2 linked regions of the Lacrimispora indolis DSM 755 genome follow. The protein of the gene in region 1 interacts with the protein of each later gene in a pairwise test. Links are inferred from orthologs where the notes say so. Each region holds a gene or a part of one and is shown on either strand. Other genes may lie near its edges. The genes, in order: topA and K401_RS0127825.

Region 1 (12,104 bases):
TTAAGTCCCACAGTTGACAGAACGGAAATAATCTGATCCTGACGGTCCTTTTTGCTGGAAGCAAGGTGATGGATGTCGATGGCTTCACCGATAATATCTCCCACGGTCATACGGGGATCCAGGCTGGCATATGGATCCTGGAACACGATCTGCATTTTCCGGCGGTAAGGAAGCATATTTACCTTTGTAATATCTTGCCCGTCAAAAAAGATCTTTCCTGCGGTAGGCTCGTAAAGCCGGAGCAGAGTACGGCCTGTTGTGGTCTTTCCGCAGCCGGATTCTCCAACCAGTCCCAGAGTTTCACCTTTTTTGATTCCAAAGGAAACGTTATCTACTGCCTTTACTACCTTTTTCTCAAATAATTTGCTTCCGGCGACAGGGAAATACTGCTGTAAATTTTTCACCTCTACAAGATTTTTATTTTCCATCATGCATCTCCCTTCTGCGCCTGTTCATATTCCTGTTTCTGAAGCAGCCAGCAGGCACTGTAATGAATATCAGATATGTCCGTATATGGCGGCATCTCACGAAGACAAATCTTCATGCAGGCCCTGCATCTGGGCGCAAAGGGACAGCCTGCGGGCGGATTGAGCATATCTACAGGGCTTCCTTCAATGGGAACCAGTTTGTTGTGTTCTTTCTCTGTAAGCTTCGGAATGCTTCGGATCAGGCCTTTTGTATATTCATGGCTGGGATTATAAAAAATATCATCCGTATCGCCGTATTCTACTACTTTTCCTGCATACATAACTGCAATTCGGTCGCACATATTCGCAACCACACCCAGGTCATGAGTGATCATGATGATCGCCATCCCAAGCTTTTCTTTCAGTTCCATCATCAGTTCCAGAATCTGTGCCTGAATGGTTACATCCAGAGCGGTAGTCGGTTCATCCGCGATCAAAAGCTTTGGCTCACACGCAAGAGCAATGGCAATCATGATACGCTGACGCATACCGCCGGACAGCTCGTGAGGATACTGCTTCAGACGCTTATCAGGCTCATTGATCCCTACCAGGGTTAGAAGTTCCCTTGCTCTTTCATTCGCCTGCTGTTTGTTTTTATTTGTATGAAGCATGACCACTTCAGTGATCTGGTTTCCAACCGTGTAAACCGGATTTAAGCTGGTCATGGGATCCTGGAAAATAATAGAAATTTCATTTCCCCGGATCTTTCTCATCTCCTTCTCTGTCATCTTCTCAATCTGGTGGCCGTTAAACTGAAGAGATCCGCCAATCAGCCGTCCAGGATAAGCCGTAAGTCCCATAAGGCTGTAGGCTGTTACAGACTTACCGGAACCGGACTCACCTACAATGCCAAGAACCTCTCCTTCACGAAGATGAAGGGATACATCATTAAGAGCCTTAACTTCTCCAGCCGGGGTAAAGAAGGAAAGACGTTCATTTTCAATATTAACCAAATATTCGTTCATGGAATCTCTCCTCCTTAATCTTTCAGCTTTGGATCGAATGCATCACGCAGACCATCGCCCAGCAGGTTGAAGCTTAGAATAATGATAGAAATCATAAGTGCCGGTGCAAACAAACGGTGTGGATAGCTTTGCAGACCATTTAACGCAGCGCTTGCAAGGCTTCCCAAAGAAGGCATGGGCGCAGCAACGCCAAGGCCAAGGAAGCTTAAAAAGCTCTCCGTAAAAATAGAAGAAGGAATCTGCAGCGTAGTCGTAACAATCAGAGTACCGATACAGTTTGTAAGCAGGTGCTTCTTAATGATATGACCGCTGGAAGCGCCAAGGGCCCTTGCCGCAGTTACATATTCCTGTTCCTTTAAAATCAGGATCTGGCTTCGCACAATACGTGCCATACCTACCCAGTAAAGCAGGGCAAACACAACGAAAATACTGATTAAGTTAACGCCGATGACCTGGATCCACTGAAAACCAGGTCTTTGAGACAACGCTTTCAAAGGCTGGTCAAAAGCAACAGATAAAAGTACGATAATCAGAATATCCGGCACAGTATAGATCATATCTACGATACGCATCATAATCATATCCACCCATCCGCCGAAGAAACCTGCAATGGATCCATATAGGGAGCCAATAAGTAAAATGATACAGGAAGCGATCAGACCGACCATCAGAGAAACACGGCTTCCCATCATAACACGGATCGCATAATCCCTGCCTAAGTTATCCGTTCCTAAAATATGAGGAAATACATCTTCTCCAGCATCCATGGCAGTCAGTTCCTTTTGGGAATACTGCATTGGAGCAAGGTTTTCACTTCCCCTGATCTGCTGCTCATAGCTATAGGGGTAGAGCTGCGGCACAATAAATGACAAAATAAATACAATAATGATTACAGCAAGGCTGATCATTGAAATCTTGTTCTTTTTAAGGCGTCTTATTCCATCCTTCCAGAATCCAACGCTTTTGCGCATAACAGTCAGGCTTTCTTTTTCTGCATCGCTTGCCGGGAGAAAGTCTTCCACATTAAGCTGCATTGATAATTTATTCTTTGGCATCTTCTTTCTCCTTTCCCTTACTTCAGATTAATTCGCGGATCGATGAATTTATAAGCAACGTCTACCAGAACATTCATGACAACCATTAAAGTAGCAAGGAAAATCGTAGTGCCCATAATGAGAGGATAGTCACGTCCTGTAATGGAACCAATGAATTCAGATCCCAGGCCGGGAATCGTAAATATTTTCTCAACAATAAAGCTTCCTGTTACGGTATAGGCTAAAAGGGGACCTAAGTATGTAACAACCGGAAGAATGGCATTACGAAGCGCATGCTTAAAAATGCTGACCATCTGGGAAAGCCCCTTGGCGCGGGCTGTTCTCATATAATCCTGTCCCATAACATCCAGCATGGATGAACGCATCAGACGTGCGATATAAGAGGAGGGATAAAATGCCAAAGCAATTACGGGCATGATGTAATTTTTCCACGATGCCAGTCCAAATGTGGGAAGGAGTCCCAGCTTTAAGCTCAAAACATACATTAATATGGTACAGACTACAAAGCTTGGTACAGCAATGCCGCATGTACTGAACACAATAATAATATTGTCAACAGCGGTTCCTCTCTTGAATGCAGCAATACTGCCTAAGGGAACTCCGACTAAAACAGCGGTCAGAATCGCGATCCCGCCGATCCTTGCGGATACCGGGAACTTTGTTTCAATGATCATATTCACCGTACGGCCGCGCTGTTTTACACTCAATCCTAAATTGCCATGAAGCAGATCCTTCATATAGGTTACATACTGTTCACCTAACGGTTTATCCAGGCCGTACTTTTCATTAAGGGCCGCCTGGGCCTGTGGGCTGATGGCCTTCTCAGACATGAAGGGGCCGCCTGGCACCATGTTCATGACAAAGAAAGTAACCGTTGCAACAGCAAAGATGGTTACAATCGCCATAGCGATACGCTTTAAAATATATTTAGCCACTTTCCTCAACTCCTTTGGTATAGTGATGTCCGCCTATTATGGAAACATTTGTCAATGGTAAACGGACATTGATTGAATAGAAAAATCCCATGGATACCCATGGGATTCCCCCCAGAATCCTGTTACAAGATTACTGCATCTGCTTTGCAACTTCTTCTGCAAAGTTCTCTTCCTTCTTCTCAAGACCTTCACCAGTCTCAAAGCGTACGAACTTTTTCACTTCTACCTTGCCGCCGACTTCCTTGGAAACCTGCTCCAAGTACTTGCCAACTGTTAAATCTCCGTCTTTTACATAAGCCTGGTCTACCAGACAGAATTCTTTTAATTCCTTATTTAAACGGCCCACAATCATCTTCTCAAGAATGTTGTCCGGCTTATCCGGGTTCTCATTCTTAGCCTGTACCTTTAAGATTTCCGTTTCATGATCAATGAATTCCTGAGGAATTTCATCTCTCTTTACATACTTTGGTGTTAACGCTGCAATCTGCATTGCAATATTCTTTAAAGCTTCCTTTACAGTATCATTCACAACTTCTGCATCAGCCTCGATCAAAACACCGATTCTTCCGCCGCCGTGGATATAATCAACAACCACACCGTCAGTAATGATCTTTTCAAATCTTCTGATGTTCATGTTTTCCCCGATTACTGCGATCTGGCTGGACAATACCTGGGCAACTGTTAAGGAGCTGTCCTTTGCCCAAGGCTCTGCAAGGAATGCATCCATGTCTTTTGACTGGGAAGCAAGTGCCTGAGCTGCAACATCTGCAACATATCCCTGGAACTGAGCATTCTTTGCAACAAAGTCTGTCTCACTGTTTACTTCTACAATTGCTGCAGACTTTCCGTCTTCTGTCACGATCGTGGTGACGATACCCTCTGCTGCAATTCTTCCTGCCTTCTTGGAAGCAGCTGCAAGTCCTTTTTCTCTTAAGAACTCCACTGCCTTTTCCATATTGCCATCTGTCTCTGCAAGAGCTTTCTTGCAATCCATCATACCTGCTCCGGTCATTTCTCTTAATTCTTTTACCATTCCAGCTGTAACTGCTGCCATTTGATTTCCCTCCATCAATTGATTCATTATTTAATTCACAGGAACTTTTTTCCAGTAAAAAAGCTCCGACCCGCTTTCTCAAAGCAGGTCGAAGCATTTAATCGCCTGAATAATTAAGCTTCCACAGTCTCTTCTGTTTCCTGAGCTGCTTCTGCTTCCTCAGCTACTGCCTCGCCCTGGTTTGCCTCGATCACTGCGTCTGCCATCTTAGATACAATTAACTTAACGGCTCTGATCGCATCATCATTGCCTGGAATCACGAAATCAAGTTCTTCAGGATCACAGTTTGTATCAGCGATACCAATTAACGGAATTCCCAGTGTATGGGCTTCCTGAACGCAGATTCTTTCTTTCTTAGGATCTACAACGAAAATTGCATCCGGAATCTTCTTCATTTCCTTGATTCCGCCTAAGTTCTTCTCTAACTTCTCCCATTCTTTCTTAAGAGCAATTACTTCTTTCTTAGGAAGAACATCAAATGTACCGTCAAGGGACATAGTCTCGATCTGTTTTAATCTTGCAACTCTGGACTGGATTGTCTTAAAGTTTGTAAGCATTCCGCCAAGCCATCTCTCATTAACGAAATACATGCCGCAACGCTCTGCCTCAGACTTGATGGCATCCTGAGCCTGCTTCTTTGTTCCTACGAAAAGAATCTTGCCGCCTTCTGTAGCAATATCGGATACTGCCTTGTAAGCCTCATCTACCTTTACTACAGACTTCTGTAAGTCAATGATGTAGATGCCGTTCCTCTCTGTGTAAATGTACGGAGCCATCTTAGGGTTCCATCTTCTTGTCTGATGACCGAAGTGTACGCCAGCTTCCAAAAGCTGCTTCATTGAAATAACACTCATGTTACTACCTCCATTTGGTTTTTACTTCCGCCTGCTTCTCATGCTTCCAAGGAGACCGGTACCCGGCACCATCCTCTGAAATCCGCAGACGTGTTTTTTGTCAGCCTAGCCAGTATAGCATATCTTTCTACACGATGCAAGTATTTTTTTATACTTTATGTGCAAAACAAACATATCCTACCATATTTTGTGTATTAATGAATCAACTGGATATACAATGATTTTTATTAAAAAAAGAGCAGTTTTTCTTCTGCTCCTTTTTCTTTTGACTTTGATTTATATATCTTTTATATCCCGGCGTTCGGGCATATTTTTAATGGTTCCGGCTTTAATGGTTTTTAATTCATCAAATACCACATCATTCAATACCTTGATGTAAGTCCCCTTCATTCCGGAAGATCTGGATTCGATCACTCCTGCACTTTCGAATTTCCGAAGAGCATTTACAATGACAGAACGGGTGATCCCTACACGATCAGCGATCTTACTGGCTACCAGAATGCCCTCGTTGCCGTCCAGCTCCTCAAAGATATGGGTGATGGCTTCCAATTCAGAAAAGGACAAGGTGCTGATCGCTGATTTGACAATCTGCACTTTTCTGGTTTCTTCCGCATTCTCCTCATTGACGGAGCGCATCATTTCCAGCCCTACCACCGTGGTTCCGTATTCGCTTAAAATGATGTCGTCTATATCATATTGGGAATTGGATTTATAAATGAACAGGGTTCCAAGCCTTTCCCCTGCAATATCAATCGGTGTGATAATTGCCTGGTATTTTCTGATATCGTCACCAGTGAAACCCAGCGTTTCCAGATTGACATTCTCCTTAGTCGATAAAATACTGAGCAAACGCTCATTTAACATCGTATCAACATAACCGCCTACCTGGTCCGCGATCAGCTCCTGAATCTCCTCGATGTCCGGTGTCAGGCCAATGCCCAGCACCTTTCCCTTCTTGCTGATCACAAGAATATTCGAATTCAGGATCTCGGTCAGCACTTCACAGATATCGTTAAATACAACCTTATGCGAATTATTGTTATGCAATAATTTGTTAATTTTTCTAGTTTTGTCCAACAACTGTACGCTCATAGCCGAAAACCTCCTTAAGAATTTATGTGAAAAACTAAAATACATCTCTAATGATTAAATATTAACATTATTATTTTCAAATAACAATAGTTTTTTGAAGATTTTCGATTTTCTTAATAATATTTCTTTTTCCTATTTATCAGCACTGTATCCACATTGCTCATTTGAGCAAAGCAATTTGTTTCCTTTTTCAACCATATAAGCTCCGCACTTGGGGCAGGTTTTGGTGGAAGGTTTCTGCCAGGACATGAAATCACACTCCGGATTTGCCTCACAGCCGTAATAAATTCTTCCCTTTTTGGTTTTCTTTATTACCACTTCTTTTCCGCATTTCGGGCAAGGCACGCCGATCTTCTCCAGATAAGGCTTTGTATTCTTGCATTCCGGGAATCCGGGACAAGCCAGGAATTTCCCGTGAGGGCCATACTTTATAACCATGTTCCGTCCGCACAGCTCACAGATCTCATCTGTCACCTCATCGGCAATGGTCACGGTTTCCAATTCCACAAGGGCTTTATCCACCGCATCTTTTAAATCCGGATAAAAATTCTTCACAACCGTCTTCCACTGGACAGATCCGTCTCCCACTTTATCAAGCAGGTATTCTAAATTTGCAGTGAAAGTGATATCAACAATACTTGGGAAGCTATGCTTCATCATACTGTTGACCACTTCTCCCAGCTCCGTCACATAAAGATTTTTATTTTCCTTTGCCACATACCGTCTGGCTATGATTGTGGTGATCGTAGGGGCATAGGTACTGGGGCGTCCGATTCCCTGTTCCTCCATTGCCTTTACAAGAGAGGCTTCCGTAAAATGGGCCGGCGGCTGGGTAAAATGCTGCCCGCTCTCAAGTTTATCAAGCTTAAGGGGACTGCCTTTTACCAGATTGCCCAGCAATACATTGGCTTCTTCCTTATCATCCTCCTGTACATAGACGGACATAAAACCGTCAAAGGACAGTCTGGAGGCAGAAAGCGTGAAAACATAGTTCCCGGCTCCCACCCTGACTGAAGTGGTTTCGTAAACGGCGGGCTGCATTCTGCTGGCTGTAAAACGTTTCCAGATCAACTGGTAAAGCCGGAACAAATCCCGCTGCAGGGATTCTTTCACAATAACCGGCGTCAGAGAAATATCCGTAGGACGGATGGCCTCGTGGGCATCCTGGATCTTTGCATTGCTTTTTTTCGCCTGTTCTCCATTTGCCACATACTGGCTGCCATACTGCTTTCCAATATATTCCCTTGCCGCAACATCCGCTTCTTCCGCGATCCTAGTGGAGTCAGTTCTTAGGTAGGTGATAAGACCCACGGTTCCTCGTCCTGCAACTTCCACGCCTTCATACAGCTGCTGAGCCAAACGCATGGTTTTTTGGGTCGAAAAATTCAGTACCTTGGAGGCTTCCTGCTGAAGGGTGCTGGTGGTAAACGGTATGGGGGCTTTCTTAACCCTTTCTCCATTTTTAACCTCCTCCACCTGATAGGTCTGGTTTTCAAGACCTGCCAGAATCTTTTCCAGCTCTTCTTTACTCCGGATGGCAATTTTGCCGTCTTTGTCACCGTAAAATTTTGCTGCAAGAGGCTTTTTGCTTCCTCCCTGCTTTAAAACAGCTTCCAGGTTCCAATATTCCTCTGGAATGAACGCGTTGATTTCTTCCTCCCGGTCACAGATCAGCCGCAGCGCCACGGACTGGACACGGCCGGCGCTCAAACCTCTCTTTACCTTTGCCCAAAGGAGAGGACTTATCATATATCCCACCATACGGTCCAGAACCCTTCTGGCCTGCTGGGCATCCACAAGATCCATATCAATCGCTCTTGGAGTCTTTAAAGAAGTCTTTACCGCATTCTTCGTAATCTCATTAAAGCTGATCCGGTATACCTGCTTTTCCTTCAGTTCATCCAGCTTTAAAGCTTTCATTAAATGCCAGGAAATCGCTTCCCCCTCCCGGTCAGGGTCAGTGGCAAGATAAATCTTATCGGCCTTCTTCACTTCTTTCCTGAGCTTGGCCAGAATATCGCCCTTTCCTCTGATTGTTATATATTTAGGATCAAAATCATTCTCTACGTCAATTCCCATCTGGCTTTTCGGAAGATCCCTCACATGCCCGTTGGAAGCATCTACTTCATAGTTCGCTCCCAGGAACTTTTTTATCGTTTTTACCTTTGCCGGTGATTCCACAATTACTAAACAGTTCGCCATACCAAACTCCTCGCCTATAGTTTCTTACCATAATATTGATGGGACGTCTGTACAACACGGCCTTTAAACTCTAATTCCAACAGGGCGCTCATACAATCGCTGACAGACAATCCGCTTAAAGATATAATCTCTTCCAGATTTTTCGGTTGCAAATCTAGGCAACTATACACCATTTTTTCATTTTTGACAAGTCCGTTCTTATCTTTTTCATGAACTCTTAATATATTACCACTCTGTAATTTGAAATATTCCAGCACAGAACCGGGGTCTAACAAAATTCCGGCACCTTCAGAAATAAGCCTGTTGCAGCCGGCGCTTAAGGGATCTGTCACCCTTCCGGGAAGGGCAAAAATTTCTTTTCCCTGTTCAAGTCCTAAATTTACCGTGATAAGGGAACCGCTTTTTTCTCTGGCCTCAATAACTAAAATTATATCCGACAGTCCGCTGATGATCCGGTTCCTCATGGGAAAATTACAGGGTCTTGGCGCTTCATTTGGCATAAACTCCGTAATGACTCCGCCCTGGACAGCCATCCGTTCATATAATCCAAAATTTTCCTTTGGATAGCAGATATTGATCCCGCAGCCTAAGACTCCAAAAGTGTCCCCGCCTGCCTCCAGCGCTCCTAAATGCCCGGCTCCGTCAATTCCCCATGCCAGGCCGCTGATGATCTGAATCCCTGCCGCGGAAAGCTCCCTGGCCAGGTAAGAGGCCATTTGTTTTCCATAATTTGTGCAGTTTCTGGCTCCGATTATGGCAGCCGAAGGCTTGTCATCTTCCGGTAACTTTCCCCTGAAAAAAATTCCCATAGGATACCCATATGTTTCCAGAAGCCGTCTTGGATATTCTCTGTCATGAGGGGTGACAAAACGAATTCCTCTGTTTTCCAGCCCCGCCAGCTCTGATCTGCAGGAATCCCTGTTTCTTTTCATCTCCTGAAAAAATGAAGCTTCTGCCGGTTTTAAAAGCCCTGAACGTTCCAGCTCTTTTCCTTCTATATTATATATTCTTTTGTAGCTTCCAATGTAATCATACAGCTTTTTTATTTTCACTGCGCCTAAAGCGGGAACATGACAAAGCCAATATAAATACTCCTTTTCTTCATGATCTTCCATAAATTTCTCCCCAATATTTTCCTTCCAGGCTGCGCAGTCCCACCGCTTCTGCTAAATGGTTTTTTCTTATTTTTTCGGAGCCCTCCAAATCCGCTATGGTCCTGGATACCTTCAGTATCTTTTCGTAGCCTCTCACACTAAGGCCCAGATTTTCATAAACTCTTTTTAAAAACTCCTGCTCTCTCTTTCCCAGGCAGCATGCTTCCTCAATCTGAACCTTATTCATGGAGCTGTTAAAATATATCCCCTGACCCTTAAAACGTTTTCTTTGAATCATTCTGGCTTCCTCCACCCGCTTCCGGATGGAAGCAGAGGATTCACCGCCTTTTCTTTCCTGCAGTTCTTCGTATGTGACCGCCCGGGACTCTGCACATATGTCGATCCTATCCAGCAGGGGTTTTGATATTTTGCTTAAATATTTGCGCACCTGTTGTTCCGAACATCTGCATCTTGTCCGGTCCGGAAAAAAACCGCAAGGGCAAGGGTTTAGGGCGGCAGCCATCATAAAATCCGCAGGAAAATCATATGCGCCGTACATCCTGGAAATCGTTATTTTCCTCTCCTCAAGGGGCTGCCTTAAGATCTCTATGGTATTTTTTTCAAATTCGGGTAATTCATCCAGAAACAGAACGCCTCCGGATGCCAGGGAGATCTCACCTGGTCTTGGTATCCGTCCTCCCCCGGCCAAAGCCGTCGGACTGATGGTGTGATGAGGGCTTCGAAAGGGCCGTTTTGTCATCAAGGGATTTTCCTGGGAAAGAAGCCCGCATACGCTGTATATCTTTGATATCTCCACAGCCTCCTCCATTGACAGGGAAGGCATGATCGTTGGGATTCTTTTGGCCAGCATAGTCTTTCCGGTCCCTGCCGGACCGATATAAACAATGTTGTGCATACCTGCCACCGCCACCTCTGTGGCCCGCCTTAAAAGTACCTGACCTCCGATCTCAGAAAAGTCAACTCCATAGACTTCCTCCTGATGCATCAGTCTGCCTTGGCTATTACAGCCTGCTTTTTGCTTTTCCGGAAAATTAAGCTGATCGGTTAAATCCTTTAAATGATCTACTCCAATAATTTCCATTCCTTCTATTACTAAGCCCTCTCTGACGTTTTCACTGGGTAGAAAACATTGACGCTTTCCGTCCTTTTTTGCAGCCGCTGTGATGGAAAGAGCACCCCGTACAGGTTTGATCTCTCCATCTAAGCCCAATTCCCCGGATATCACGCAATCCCCCAAGGCAACAGGTTCTATCATGCCGGCAGCAGTCAATACAGCCACCGCAATGGGCAGATCAAAAGCAGTTCCCTCCTTGCGTATGTCGGCAGGTGACAAATTAATGGTGATTTTTCTTGCAGGCAGGCGGAATCCGGAATTTCTCAGTGCCGTTCTCACCCGGTCCTGAGCTTCCTTCACCTCAGAGGAGAGATAACCGACCATGGAAAAGCCTGGGAGTCCGTCACTGACATCCGCCTCCACCAGAATGGGGACCCCTTCTACTCCCTTAATACCCACACTATGGACTTTACTGTACAAAACCGCTTCTCCTTTCCTATGTATGCCCATGCTTTCTGGACAGAGTCCGCCCCGCTTCACCGGTGTAAAGGTATACCCGCAGGGTATTTCATACTTCTGTTTCACTAACAATAAACCTGGAAAATATGCAGAAACGCATCTGGAATGTTCCTGAACCGGAACCTGTATTTATGATAACCGAAAAAAGGGAAAAAGGCAATGCTTTTTTCCCGTTCCATGATCCCGCCTTATATAACAAGGACATCCCAGGAGTCAAAGATCCCTTAAGCCATGGGAAAACTCAGGCATATATGCCCTGTAACGGAGGGGCATGTGATTGCGCTGACAAGTCGGATTTCTCCTCTCTTTTATTGAAATGCTTTTCCTGAAGCTTTGAAAAAGCACCTCATATTCATCCTCATCCGACGCTTTTTGCATTTTCTCCTCCCATTCAGACGAAATTAAATCCACCAAAAACCATGGCCGCAGAGCCGGATGCAAAACAGCTTTTTTTCTGTTTTCATCATATAAAACCCAATTTTCTCCTGACATGCGGTCCGCGAAATGAGGAGACAGAAGAACAAGCACATCATTCTTCGGGCCGATCCGGCTCACCAAAAGATCCCCCTCCATTTCCACAAAGCGCACGAAGCCCGTAAGCAGATGGGTCTCATTATCAATATGACGGCACATCTGAAAAATATCGTATACTTCCTGGATCTGAAGCATGTTCACAACTCTTGCCCCAACGTGGAAACCATAAATCAAAAAACGGTAAATTTTATCCGCACGATCTCTTTCCTTGCTTAATGCGGCTTTGTATACGGCAGCATAGGCCTCTTCCGATATCTT
Region 2 (12,022 bases), 420 kb from region 1 along the record:
TGTGTAAAGGATGAACGAATTATGGTGGAAGATATTGGAAAATTTATGAATCTATTACATCTTTCATGGAATATAATCCCGGAGCTTTTCCTGCCAGAAACTTTGCCGCAGAAACGGCTCCTTTTGCAAAAATAGCCTTGGAATAAGCGGTGTGATGAAAGGTGACAATCTCATCCTTTCCCGCAAAAATCACATCATGTTCTCCAACAATGGTTCCTCCGCGGACAGACTGAATCCCCATCTCTTTTTTGTCTCTGGCCTTCCTTACCTGGCTTCTGTCATAAACATAATGATATTCCTGATCCATGGCCTCATTGATGGAATCTGCCAGGGCAAGGGCTGTTCCGCTGGGGGCATCCAGCTTTTTATTGTGATGTTTTTCCAGTATTTCAATGTCAAATCCTGCAGCAGCAAGGACCTGGGCCGCATCTTTTACCAGCTTCATAAGCAGGTTCACTCCAAGAGACATATTGGCAGACTTAAGGACAGCAACATGATTTGCAGCCTCTTCCAGCTTTTTCATCTGTTCTTCTGAAAGGCCGGTGGTACAAACTACCACAGGTATTTTCTTCCTTACGCTGTATTCAAGAAGACCCTCCACCGCTTTGGCAGAGGTAAAATCCACGATCACATCCGCCTCCGCGTCACAGGCCTCAAGAGACGGAAATACCGGATACGGATTCTGGCCGGCATCATTGGGATCAATACCCGCAACAATGGTTAAATTTTTTTCCTCTGCCGCAATCCCGGTCACCACCTGGCCCATGGCCCCGTTACAGCCGTGCATTATCATCCTAATCATGTTTCCTCTTTCCTGCCCACGCTTTCTGGGCATAAAGGTATACCCGCAGGGTGTTTCCTCTTTCCTGCCCACGGTCAGACACTTCTGTGGCGTCTTCCCTGGGTCACACTGTGCCCACGCTTTCCGGGCGCAAAGGAATCCCCAGGGTATTTCCTCCATGTATCATATATCGTTAACCGATTACAGAATTCCATACTCTTTCATGGCTAGTTTTAAGCGTTCCTGATTCTTAGGTTCCATCTCGGTAAGGGGCAGACGCATGGGGCCTGCGGCCTTTCCCATAAGATTTAAGGCAGCCTTAACAGGAATGGGGTTGACCTCACAGAATAAGGCATTGATGAGAGGAATGGCTGCCAGCTGCAAAGCGGCGCTGCGTTTCACATCTCCCTTAAAATAAGCTTCACAGATTTCGTGAGTCTGGGCAGGCGCAATGTTGGAAAGAACAGAAATAACACCTTTTCCTCCCAGGGACATCATGGGAACAATCTGGTCATCATTGCCTGAATAAAGATCCACATTGCCGTCTGTTAAGCTCATTAAATCCGCGATGGCTGTAAAATTGCCGCTCGCCTCCTTAACGCCCACAATGTTTTCAACATTTAAGCAAAGATCAGCTATGGTCTCGGCCGCAATGTTTATCCCGGTTCTTGCCGGAATATTATACAGGATAATGGGAATCTTCACTTCATTGGCAACGGCTTTAAAGTGAGCCTTCAATCCGTTCTGAGTTGCCTTGTTATAGTAGGGAGACACGAGAAGAAGCCCGTCCGCACCTTGGCTTTCCGCCTCCTTAGACAGATAAACCGCCGTATCCGTGCAGTTGGAGCCGGTTCCTGCGATAACAGGGATCCGCTTCTTCGTCACTTCACATACGTATTTGATCGTGTCTAAATGCTCCTCATGGGTCATGGTCGAAGCCTCGCCTGTTGTGCCGCAGACAATGATGGAGTCAGTTCCCGAAGCGATCTGCTCTTCTACCAGCTCCTCCAGCTTCTCATAGTTTACCTCACCGCTTTCTTTAAATGGTGTGACAAGAGCTACACCTGCGCCTTCAAAAATTGCCATAATATTATCCTCCTGATTCTTTTTCGTCATACACAGTAAACTTTCATCCGGTCCATAATCTGCGGAGCAAGGAGTCTGCGAACCAGATTCCGCTCCAAAAAGGAGCACCTTAGCGGCCATGGTGCATTTGTGTATCCTGGGCTTCCATGGCGGAGCGTATTTTGATTCACAGAGCGTAATCTCCTGTGAAAAAAAACAGAGCTGACACAGGGTCAGCTCTTAAAGTTCAGAATCTGGTAATCTCATCTTTCTTTAAGTAGCTCCCCATCCGATTGGATGACAGTCATATGGCTCTTAACCATATGCCCAGAACAGGTACGCTCAGGCCATACCGTTCTTCGGCGTTTCTTCCTTCCCCCTGCCCTCATCTGTACCTGATACATCGGACAGAGTACTTATAAGCAACGCAACCTCTACTCTATTATGTATGTTACCATACTATCATTATTATTTTGTGTTGTCAACTTTAACATGGTTGATTTCCAGAATACTGTCTACATAAGGTTCTATTTCCTTTTGAAATACTTTACCGGTTAATATAACTTCCATCTCATCAACTTTAGACTGAAGCAGCTTTATCAGCTCCTCTGCCTCTATGATCTTCTGGTCCAGCAGTCCAAGAATTTCATCCAGGATCAGCATATCGCATTCCCCTGTTGATAAGACCTTTTTTGCAAAATTTAAGCCGTTGCGGATATTTCTCCGTTCCTCTTCCTGCTGTTCTTTGGATAGGCTTTCAAAAAAACCATCGGACTTTTCAAACCGGAATATTTTCATCTCAGGCTCCAGACATTTCATTACATCAAATGAATCCCGGCCGGGGCAGCCTTTTAAGAACTGTATCATGATAACAGTTCTGTTCCTGGTCAGAGCTCCGATTCCCATACCCAGCGCGGCTGCAGTCTTTCCTTTTCCTTCCCCGCAAATAACCTGTATTGCACCTCTATTCATCCTTCAGCACCTCATAACAGCTAAAAAGCAATTATTTACATATTATGTTAGAACCCGCTTATCGTATCATAATTTTAATTTTTTTGCAAGTTTTCTTAACATTTCCTTATTATTTCCATGCTTTTTTTAGTAAGGCCGCACCGTTTTATGGGTGCAGAGATATACCGTAAGGCATTCCTTATTTATAAATGACAGTTCCTATTCCGCACATTCCAGCTTGCTGACCGATACTTCATAGGCCACTCTTTTTTCACATTCTGTTTCACTTAATTTTTTGGTGTATTCCCTGCTCTGGACTCTACCCCAAACCTTTACTCTTGTTCCTACCGAAAATCCGGAAGCATATCTGGCATTTCTCCCCCATGCGATGCAGGGTATGTAATCTGATTTTCCATATGGGCGGTTAACCGCAAGGAGCAGGTCCGCAATTTCCCTGCCTAAAGGTGTTTTTCTGTAAATGGGAGCTTTGCAGATATATCCATCCAGAAAAATTTGATTGGTCTTTGTATAGTCTGTAAATTCTTCTATAAAATGGATTTCTCTCACAAAAACAGAAAGCACCAGCCGGTTTTTTGTTCCTTCATGACGGTTATAGGAACGAAACTGGCCGACAGCTTCCACTGTTAAGCCGTTGTAATCCCCTTCTATGTCAATAAGGCGTTCTGAAATCATGAGCGGTATAACATCTGCCTGTTCACTGAGACGGTTTACAGCAACATCCACCATATAGAATCCTTCTCCAAATACTTCATGGCTGAAGGTGAAGCCGGAGATGATCTCTCCGATAACGCTCACTTTGTTGTTTTCAATCATTTTTTCTGACATTGTATTTCCCCTCTTCTTTCACTTATTTGCTAATATGCTTCACAGCTAATATTAAATTTATGTCATAAGATCCCCTAAAATGATAGAAAACAATCCAAAAATATCGACACAACAAGGCAGAATTCCCAAGAAAATAAAGGGGAATGCCGCCGCATTGCCGAATTTTCGGCTAATGAAGGCAGCATTCCCCTTAATATTACAATTTACGTCAATGATTTTTTGTTAAGAGATGACCTTTTTCTCAAGGTAGGATCCAATATTTTCTTTCTGATCCGAAGGTTTGAAGGAGTGATCTCCAGCAGCTCATCGGTATCAATAAAGTCAAGGCACTGCTCCAAGCTCATTTCCCTTGGCGTGGTCAGCTTAAGAGCTTCATCAGCGCTGGAAGAACGGGTGTTGGTCAGCTTTTTCGTCTTGCAAACATTGATTTCAATGTCTTCTGCCTTTGGATTCTGCCCTATAACCATACCGGAATAAACCTTTACTCCAGGCCCGATAAACAGGCTTCCTCTTTCCTGGGCGCCAAACAAACCATAGGTAATGGATTCCCCTGATTCATACGCGATGAGGGATCCTGTCTTGCGGTAGGATAATTCTCCTTTAAATGGCGCATAGCCGTCAAATGCCGTATTCATGATTCCGTTTCCTTTTGTATCCGTCATAAACTCTCCCCGGTATCCGATGAGGCCTCTTGATGGAATGGCAAATTCCAGTCTTGTATAGCCCCCGTTGGCCGGGCTCATACCCTGAAGCTCTCCCTTACGGCTTGTAAGCTTCTGGATAACGGCTCCTGTAAATTCCTCCGGTACGTCAACATAAGCGATCTCCATTGGCTCCAGCTTGTGGTTTCTCTCATCAAAGCGGTATAAAACCTCCGCCTTGCTGACAGCGAACTCAAAGCCTTCTCTTCTCATGTTCTCAATCAGAACAGACAGATGAAGCTCCCCGCGTCCGGAAACCTTAAAGCAATCAGGAGAATCGGTTTCCTCCACCCGAAGGCTGACATCCGTATTCAATTCCCGGAATAGGCGCTCCCTGATATGGCGGGATGTAATGAATTTTCCTTCCTGTCCCGCAAGAGGGCTGTCATTTACCATAAAATTCATTGCAATCGTAGGCTCTGATATCTTCTGGAACGGGATAGCTTCCGCGTTTTCCGGAGAACAGAGGGTATCGCCGATGTGAATATCTGCAATTCCGGAAATGGCGACAATGGCGCCGATGGTGGCTTCCTGGACTTCTACCTTGTTAAGTCCTTCATATTCGTACAGTTTTCCCACTTTTACCTTGCGGAATTTATCCGGATCATGGTGGTTAACGATCACACACTCCTGATTTACCCTTACCTTTCCGTTGTCCACCTTGCCTACGCCGATCCGTCCGACGTACTCATTGTAGTCAATGGTGCTGATGAGCAGCTGGGTGGATGCATCCGGGTCCCCTTCCGGCGCCGGTATATGATCGATTACGGTCCGAAACAGCGGCCCCATGTCAACTTCCTCATCTTCAAGCTCTTTTTTGGCAAAGCCGGCTTTTGCAGAAGCATAGATAAAGGGACAGTCCAGCTGTTCTTCGCTGGCATCTAAGTCCATGAGAAGCTCCAATACCTCTTCCTCCACCTCCTCAGGTCTTGCCTCCGGGCGGTCAATCTTATTAATACAGGTCACTACGGATAAGCCAAGCTCCAAGGCTTTCCGAAGCACGAACTTCGTCTGAGGCATAACGCCTTCATAAGCATCTACAACCAGAATTACGCCGTTTACCATCTTTAAAACGCGTTCCACCTCGCCGCCGAAGTCAGCATGGCCAGGAGTATCAATGATATTGATCTTGGTCCCGTTATAATGAACGGCCGTATTCTTGGATAAAATGGTGATTCCCCGCTCTCTCTCAATATCATTGGAATCCATGACACGCTCCATGACTTCCTGGTTCTCACGGAAAATACCGCTCTGCTTAAGCAGGGCGTCCACCAGCGTTGTTTTACCATGATCGACGTGGGCAATGATTGCCACATTTCTTACGTCTTCTCTTTTCATCTTCATAAAATGTACTCTTCTTTCTTTTCTTTAAACAAAGAATGTACTTTGTCCGTCATAAGGTATACCGGACAAAGTACATTTTTATAATACAGGCAATCATGTTCCCATATCATAAAAAACTAAGGACCGTATCCGCCCTTAGTTTCATTTACATTATCACAATTATTCAGTATAACATCCTAAATTCTATATTGCAAGATTTTTTCTGTTTTTTCGACACTTTTTTAAAGCCTTCCAATTCTCATCCAGGAAACAAAATCACCTCTTTATTAAAAATGCCGTAATAAACTTCTCCTGACATATGCAGCCCTGCTCTTCCGCTGGTCGCTTCTGTAATATCAGCCCGAACCTTGTCCAGAGCTCCATCAGGAACCAGGGCCGTAAGCTCCACCCGGTCCGTATACTCAACGCCAAGGGTCGTGATCTCCTGCTGCCCCAGAAGATACTGGATCTTTCCAATGCCATTGTAATCCGTAGTCACAGAAAGCTTTACTGCCGGTTCCACGGTCAAAGCCGTACAATTCTTAAGCCCTTCCTGAACTGCCTTGGAATAAGCTCTTACCAGGCCTCCCGTACCAAGAAGCGTGCCTCCAAAATACCGGGTAACCACCGCGCAGAGGTTTACAAGCTTCTCGCCTTCCAGCACATCCATCATGGGTTTTCCGGCGGTCTGGCTTGGCTCTCCGTCATCGCTTAAGCGCTTTTCCTCCCCGCCCCTTCCTATGATCCAGGCGTAGCAGTTATGCCTTGCATCCCAATACCGCTTTCTCGTTTCCTCAATAAAAGCCAGCGCCTCTTCTTCTGTTTCCACAGGCTTTAAACCGGCAATGAACCGGGACTTTTTTTCCGTTATTTCCCCTGTGCCTCCCTGATACAAAATCCTGTAAGCCTTTCTCATAAACTTCCTCATTCCTTCTTTTAACCGATTCCTTTCATTATATCCAAAAGTCCTGGTCCAGGCAAGCTTTCATGTATATTTTGTCCGATTATCTCCAAAAATGGTAAGTGTTGAATTGTACGACAATTTTTGGTATAATGAACCGGTAAAGGAGGTTTCCTATGAATTACGGCAAACAATCAACAGAGAAAAAAATCAGATCTGCCAATTCAAAAGCAAGGAAATACACCACCAAGGTCTTTCTTGCCTTTTTAAAGAGTTTATTTGTGCTGTGCTTATTTGGCGGCATCGTTGTCGCCAGCGTCTGCTTTGGCATGGCAAAAGGTATCATAGACAATGCTCCTGAAGTGGATATTGCAACCATTGTTCCAAATGAATATGCAACAACGGTCTATGACAGTGCCGGCAACGTCACTGAAACCCTGGTAACCGCAGGTTCCAACCGGGAGGAGGCCACCTATGAGGAACTGCCCAAGAATCTTATCAATGCATTTGTTTCTTATGAGGATTCCAGGTTCTGGGAGCACAACGGAATTGATTTGCGTTCCATTATGCGCGCTGTAAAAGGCGTGCTGACAGGCGATTCCACGGCAGGCGGAGGAAGCACCATCACCCAGCAGCTGATTAAAAACAGCGTATTCGGCGGGGGGATGGAAAAGAGCTTTGGGGAGCGGCTGGAAAGAAAGCTGCAGGAATGGTTTTTAGCCGTCAAGCTGGACGGAGCCATGTCCAAGGAGCAGATCATAACCAACTACTTAAATACCATCAACCTGGGCAACAATTCCCTGGGAGTCAAGGTAGCAGCCAGGAGATATTTCAATAAGAATGTATCGGATTTAACCCTGTCAGAATGCGCTGTCCTCGCAGGAATCACCCAGAACCCGTCAAAGTTTAACCCAATCACAGGACAAAAGGCCAATTCGGACAAGCAAAAAGTAATTCTCCAATACATGCTTGACCAGGGATATATTACAAAGGAAGAAGAGGATAATGCCCTGTCCGACGATGTGTATTCCAGAATCCAGAATGTTGACACCGCCACAAAAGAAACTTCCTCCCCATACAGCTATTTTACGGATGAGCTGGTGGAACAGGTCAAACGGGCCATGAAGGATCAGTTGGGGTATACGGACACCCAGGCCCACAACTTACTGTACAGCGGCGGCCTGTCCATTTATACCACCCAGGATCCCAAGCTCCAGACCATTGTAGACGAGGAGATCAACAATCCTGAAAACTATTCCGCAGCCAGATATTCCATAGAATACAGACTGTCAGTTACTCACAAGGATGGAACCACCACCCATTACTCCCAGGAGAATATAAAGCATTACCACAGGGAAAACGGAGATTCCGGGTATGACGGCCTATATAATTCCGAAGAAGCGGTTCAGGCCGATGTGGACGGATACAAGGCTTATCTTTTAAAAGAAGGGGATACCATTCTGGGAGAAAGCCTTCATAAGACGCTGCAGCCCCAGGCTTCCTTTGTTCTCATGGACCAGACAACAGGAGAAGTAAAGGCCATTAGCGGCGGACGGGGGCAGAAAACTGCCAGCCTGACCTTAAACCGGGCCAGCAACACATACCGGCAGCCAGGCTCCACCTTTAAGATCTTAACAGCCTTTGCACCTGCCATTGACACCTGCGGGGCCACCCTTGGAACGGTTTATTACGATTCCGTTTACACGGTAGGCAATAAAACGTTTTCCAACTGGTACAGTTCCGGCTATCAGGGTTACTCCAGCATACGGGACGGAATCATCTATTCCATGAACATCGTTGCCGTCCGCTGCCTGATGGAGACCGTAACACCTCAGCTTGGGGTGGAATATGCCAAGAATTTCGGCATCACCTCTTTAACTGACACGGATTATAACCCGGCCCTTGCCCTTGGCGGAATCACCACCGGTGTCTCCAACTTAGAACTGACCGGCGCCTTTGCCACCATAGCCAACGGAGGGGTTTATAAAAAACCCATATTCTTTACCAAGATTCTGGATCACGACGGCAAGGTGTTAATTGATAATACGCCGGAAACTCACCGGGTATTAAAGGATTCCACCGCATTCCTTCTGACCGATGCCATGTCAGACTCCATGGAAAGCAGCAGGAAGTTTTCAAGCGCGGGGCCAAGCTCCACCAGCGCCGCCGCTCATATTCCAGGCATGTCGGCAGCAGGAAAAAGCGGTACAACCACCGCAAACAATGATATCTGGTTCGTAGGCTTTACCCCCTATTACACTGCCGGTATCTGGGCAGGCTGCGATGACAACCAGAAGCTGACAAAACAAAACGGAGGCACTTCCTTCCACAAAGCTATCTGGAGGAAAATCATGACCAGGGTCCATGAAGGAATGTCTGATCCCGGATTTACGGTTCCTGACAGCATAGAAACCGCCCAGATCTGCCGAAAATCCGGCAAGCTGGCAGTCTCCGGAATCTGTAATAATGACCCCAGAGGCAATGCGGTATACACGGAATTTTTTGCAAAGGGTACTGTTCCCACGGACGTATGCAACAACCACGTACGGGCTACGGTTTGCTCCGTATCCCACCGTCTGCCTACTCCTTATTGTCCGGAGCGGACTACAGCCATATTCATGGCAATTCCTGCGGGAGAAGAAGGGGCAACAGATGATTCCAAATACGCTATGCCAGGCTACTGCACCATCCATTCCGCCAACTCCATCATCCTTCCTCCGGGAGATGATTCAGACTCGTCCGGCGGAATTCCCCAGCAGTTCGGACCTGGATATACGCCCCAGAATCCCGGAGGCGTAACGCAGATTCCTCCTTGGGGAGGTTATTAAGAAAAAAACACGAGGGTGCCGGAAAAGTTAAATTAACTTTTCCGGCACCCTTTCTATAACTGCTCTTCTTTTTTTATCACAACTTTATCAGCTTTTCATCTTGGGTTTAAATATAACGGATCCTAAATATCCGAAAATCAATGCTCCCGAGATTCCTACGGCGCTGGAAGTAAACCCTCCTTTAAAAATCCCTAAGAATCCATCCTCTCCCATGCTCTTCCATACACCCTTCCATAAGGTGTTTCCAAAGCCCAGAAGGGGAACTGTTGCCCCGGCTCCGGCCCAGTCGGCAAAGGGCTGGTAGATTCCAATTGCTCCCAGAATGCTTCCGGTCACCACCAGAAGGACCATGATGCGCCCTGGCATCAATTTCGTATTGTCCATTAATATCTGCACCAGAGCGCAGATCACTCCTCCCACTAAAAACGCTTTCACGTAATCCATGGCTGTCTCCTTTCTTTTATACTGGCTGTGTGTTGGTAATGCCATTTTTAATTTAGTAAACATACGACGCCATGCCATTCATAATTTGACGGAAATACACCGCCAAATTATGAATGCGGGCTATAGGTTTCCTACATTCTCAATCACAACCCCATGGGCGATGCCTGGGATCGTCTCACCTTCGTTAAAGCTCACTGTGGAAAGGAGAGCGCCTGTAGGAACATACAGAACCCGTTTCCAGGTACCGTCTTGTACTTTAGGGAGTATATAAGCACAAAGAGTGGAAGCCGCACATCCGCAGCCGCTTCCTCCCGCATGGGTATCCTGCTCCTCGCTGTTAAATATTTCGATTCCGCAATCCGTATGCACCGATTCCAAGTCATGTCCCTTATTTTTCATGAAATCAAGGAGGATCGTCCGGCCGACCTGGCCTAAATCTCCTGTGATGATTTTGTCATAATAGGATTCATCCACCTGAAAATCATCAAAATTCTGTTGAATAGTATGAAAGGCGGCCGGAGCCATGGCTGCTCCCATATTCATGGAGTCTTTGATTCCCATATCCACCATGCGCCCGGTTGTGATCCCGGTTATGGCTGCGATCCCTTCTTTCCTGTTCTTGGTGAGCACCACCGCGCCGCAGCCTGTAACGGTCCATGAAGCGGAAAACGGCCTTTGGTTTCCATATCCCAGAGGAAAACGGAACTGCTTTTCAGCCGTTGCAAAGTGGCTGGAAGCCATTGCCATGACCTTGTCCGCATAGCCCCCTGCAACAGTCATTGCGCCCAGATTAAGCGCCTCTCCCATGGTGGAGCATGCTCCGAAGAGGCCGAATAAAGGAATTTCCAAATCCACCGTTCCAAAGGACGTGGCGATCAGCTGGCCCAGTAAATCTCCCGCAAATAAATAGCGAATGTCCTTTTTCCGGATATCTCCTTTTTCAATAGCCAGATCAGCTGTCTGCTTCTGAAGGGCGCTTTCCGCTTTTTCCCAGGTATCAGCTCCGAACATGTCATCCTGCTCCACCACGTCGAACAGTTTTCCCAGAGGACCTTCCCCTTCTTTTTTACCGACTATGGAAGCCATGCTTTCAATAATCGGAGGTTCTTCAAATTTAATACTCGCTTTTCCTATCTGCATTTTCTCTCTCCATTTCTCTGACCGGTTCATTCCTACAGCATGCGGAAGGCCTTTAATACATAGGCGATGATTCCAAGGATCCAGGAGCTTAATATCCCGTATAGTATGACAGGGCCTGCAATGGTAAAAATCTTGCAGCCAATTCCAAATATCTGGCCCTCTGCCTTGAATTCCACCGCCGGGGCTACAACGGAATTGGCAAATCCCGTGATCGGCACCAGGGCACCTGCTCCGCCAAACTTTACAATCTTAGGATAAATGTTAAATCCGGTAAGGATGACACTGGCTGCAATCAGAACCAGAGTGGTCCAGGCAGAAGCCGCTTCCTTTTCCAGGCCCCAATTCATGAATAAGGTGGTAACGAACTGGCCAAAGAGGCAAATGGCTCCGCCTACCAGAAAAGCCTTTATTAGCCCCGGCCATCTTTTATGGACCGGAGTCACCTCTTTTACATAAGCCTCGTATGCTTTTTTGTTTATTTCCATGTTTTTCCTCCATTCTGTAAATCCTTTGACTCCTGTCACTTCCCAAGATTCCCTGTAAAATAAAGCAGAGAACCGATCAATTTGCCAAGTCCGAGGGAAAGGATCAAATACTGCAGTCCAACGGCCAGATGAATCCTTCGGCTGATTACGGGTAGGGCCTTCAATGTTTCCGCAAGGGACATGACAAGGATGCCTACAAAGATTCCTGACGACAGCCCGTATATTCCAAGAACCAGATTTCCGCCAAATCCTATGGGAAATTCATAAATATCCCATACATTCCCAAGGACTCCACCAAGAATGATCAGCGATTCATAAAGCATAATATGCTTTTTTGTATGGGTGATTCCAATCAGCCTGGGAAATATGCCAATAATTGCCAGAAAAGCAAAAACGCCGGCTGCTATAATGCCGCCAGCGCTGAGCCCAATAAAAACAAGGAATACTTCTTTAAGAAACATCAATATCCGACTCCTTTCTTCCATCATTCTGAATCAGGGTCTTACTGATATTGTCTTCGTAAAGCCGCATTTCCACTTCCAGCGGCGTTGGATCGG

What was found.
Region 2: the proteins of topA (region 1) and K401_RS0127825 interact in binary tests that used the Escherichia coli proteins (3 or more experiments, as listed by UniProt). The link is inferred for Lacrimispora indolis DSM 755 from one-to-one orthologs.

Annotation. Positions count from the first base shown.
Region 1 is NZ_AZUI01000001.1:5,310,327-5,322,430, forward strand. Bases 6,090-9,033 are described here. They hold topA (type I DNA topoisomerase), read right to left. Parts: upstream 8,625-9,033; coding sequence 6,555-8,624; downstream 6,090-6,554. Other genes in these bases: codY (GTP-sensing pleiotropic transcriptional regulator CodY), read right to left, coding at 6,090-6,422; dprA (DNA-processing protein DprA), read right to left, coding at 8,639-9,033. In the rest of the region: K401_RS0125895 (ABC transporter ATP-binding protein), read right to left, coding at 1-428; K401_RS0125900 (ABC transporter ATP-binding protein), read right to left, coding at 428-1,432; K401_RS0125905 (ABC transporter permease), read right to left, coding at 1,447-2,487; K401_RS0125910 (ABC transporter permease), read right to left, coding at 2,505-3,422; tsf (translation elongation factor Ts), read right to left, coding at 3,553-4,476; rpsB (30S ribosomal protein S2), read right to left, coding at 4,590-5,330; more of codY, read right to left, coding at 5,607-6,089; more of dprA, read right to left, coding at 9,034-9,739; K401_RS0125940 (YifB family Mg chelatase-like AAA ATPase), read right to left, coding at 9,726-11,273; K401_RS0125950 (TIGR03915 family putative DNA repair protein), read right to left, coding at 11,526-12,104. UniProt on the Escherichia coli protein: Releases the supercoiling and torsional tension of DNA, which is introduced during the DNA replication and transcription, by transiently cleaving and rejoining one strand of the DNA duplex.
Region 2 is NZ_AZUI01000001.1:5,729,153-5,741,174, forward strand. The notes cover bases 4,756-7,617. They hold K401_RS0127825 (YigZ family protein), read right to left. Parts: upstream 6,584-7,617; coding sequence 5,927-6,583; downstream 4,756-5,926. Other genes in these bases: typA (translational GTPase TypA), read right to left, coding at 4,756-5,688; K401_RS0127830 (transglycosylase domain-containing protein), read left to right, coding at 6,745-7,617. Outside these bases: dapB (4-hydroxy-tetrahydrodipicolinate reductase), read right to left, coding at 44-802; dapA (4-hydroxy-tetrahydrodipicolinate synthase), read right to left, coding at 983-1,867; K401_RS0127810 (cob(I)yrinic acid a,c-diamide adenosyltransferase), read right to left, coding at 2,315-2,818; K401_RS0127815 (single-stranded DNA-binding protein), read right to left, coding at 3,017-3,643; more of typA, read right to left, coding at 3,847-4,755; more of K401_RS0127830, read left to right, coding at 7,618-9,396; spoVAE (stage V sporulation protein AE), read right to left, coding at 9,484-9,840; spoVAD (stage V sporulation protein AD), read right to left, coding at 9,961-10,980; K401_RS0127845 (SpoVA/SpoVAEb family sporulation membrane protein), read right to left, coding at 11,013-11,465; K401_RS0127850 (stage V sporulation protein AB), read right to left, coding at 11,501-11,929; K401_RS0127855 (stage V sporulation protein AA), read right to left, coding at 11,916-12,022.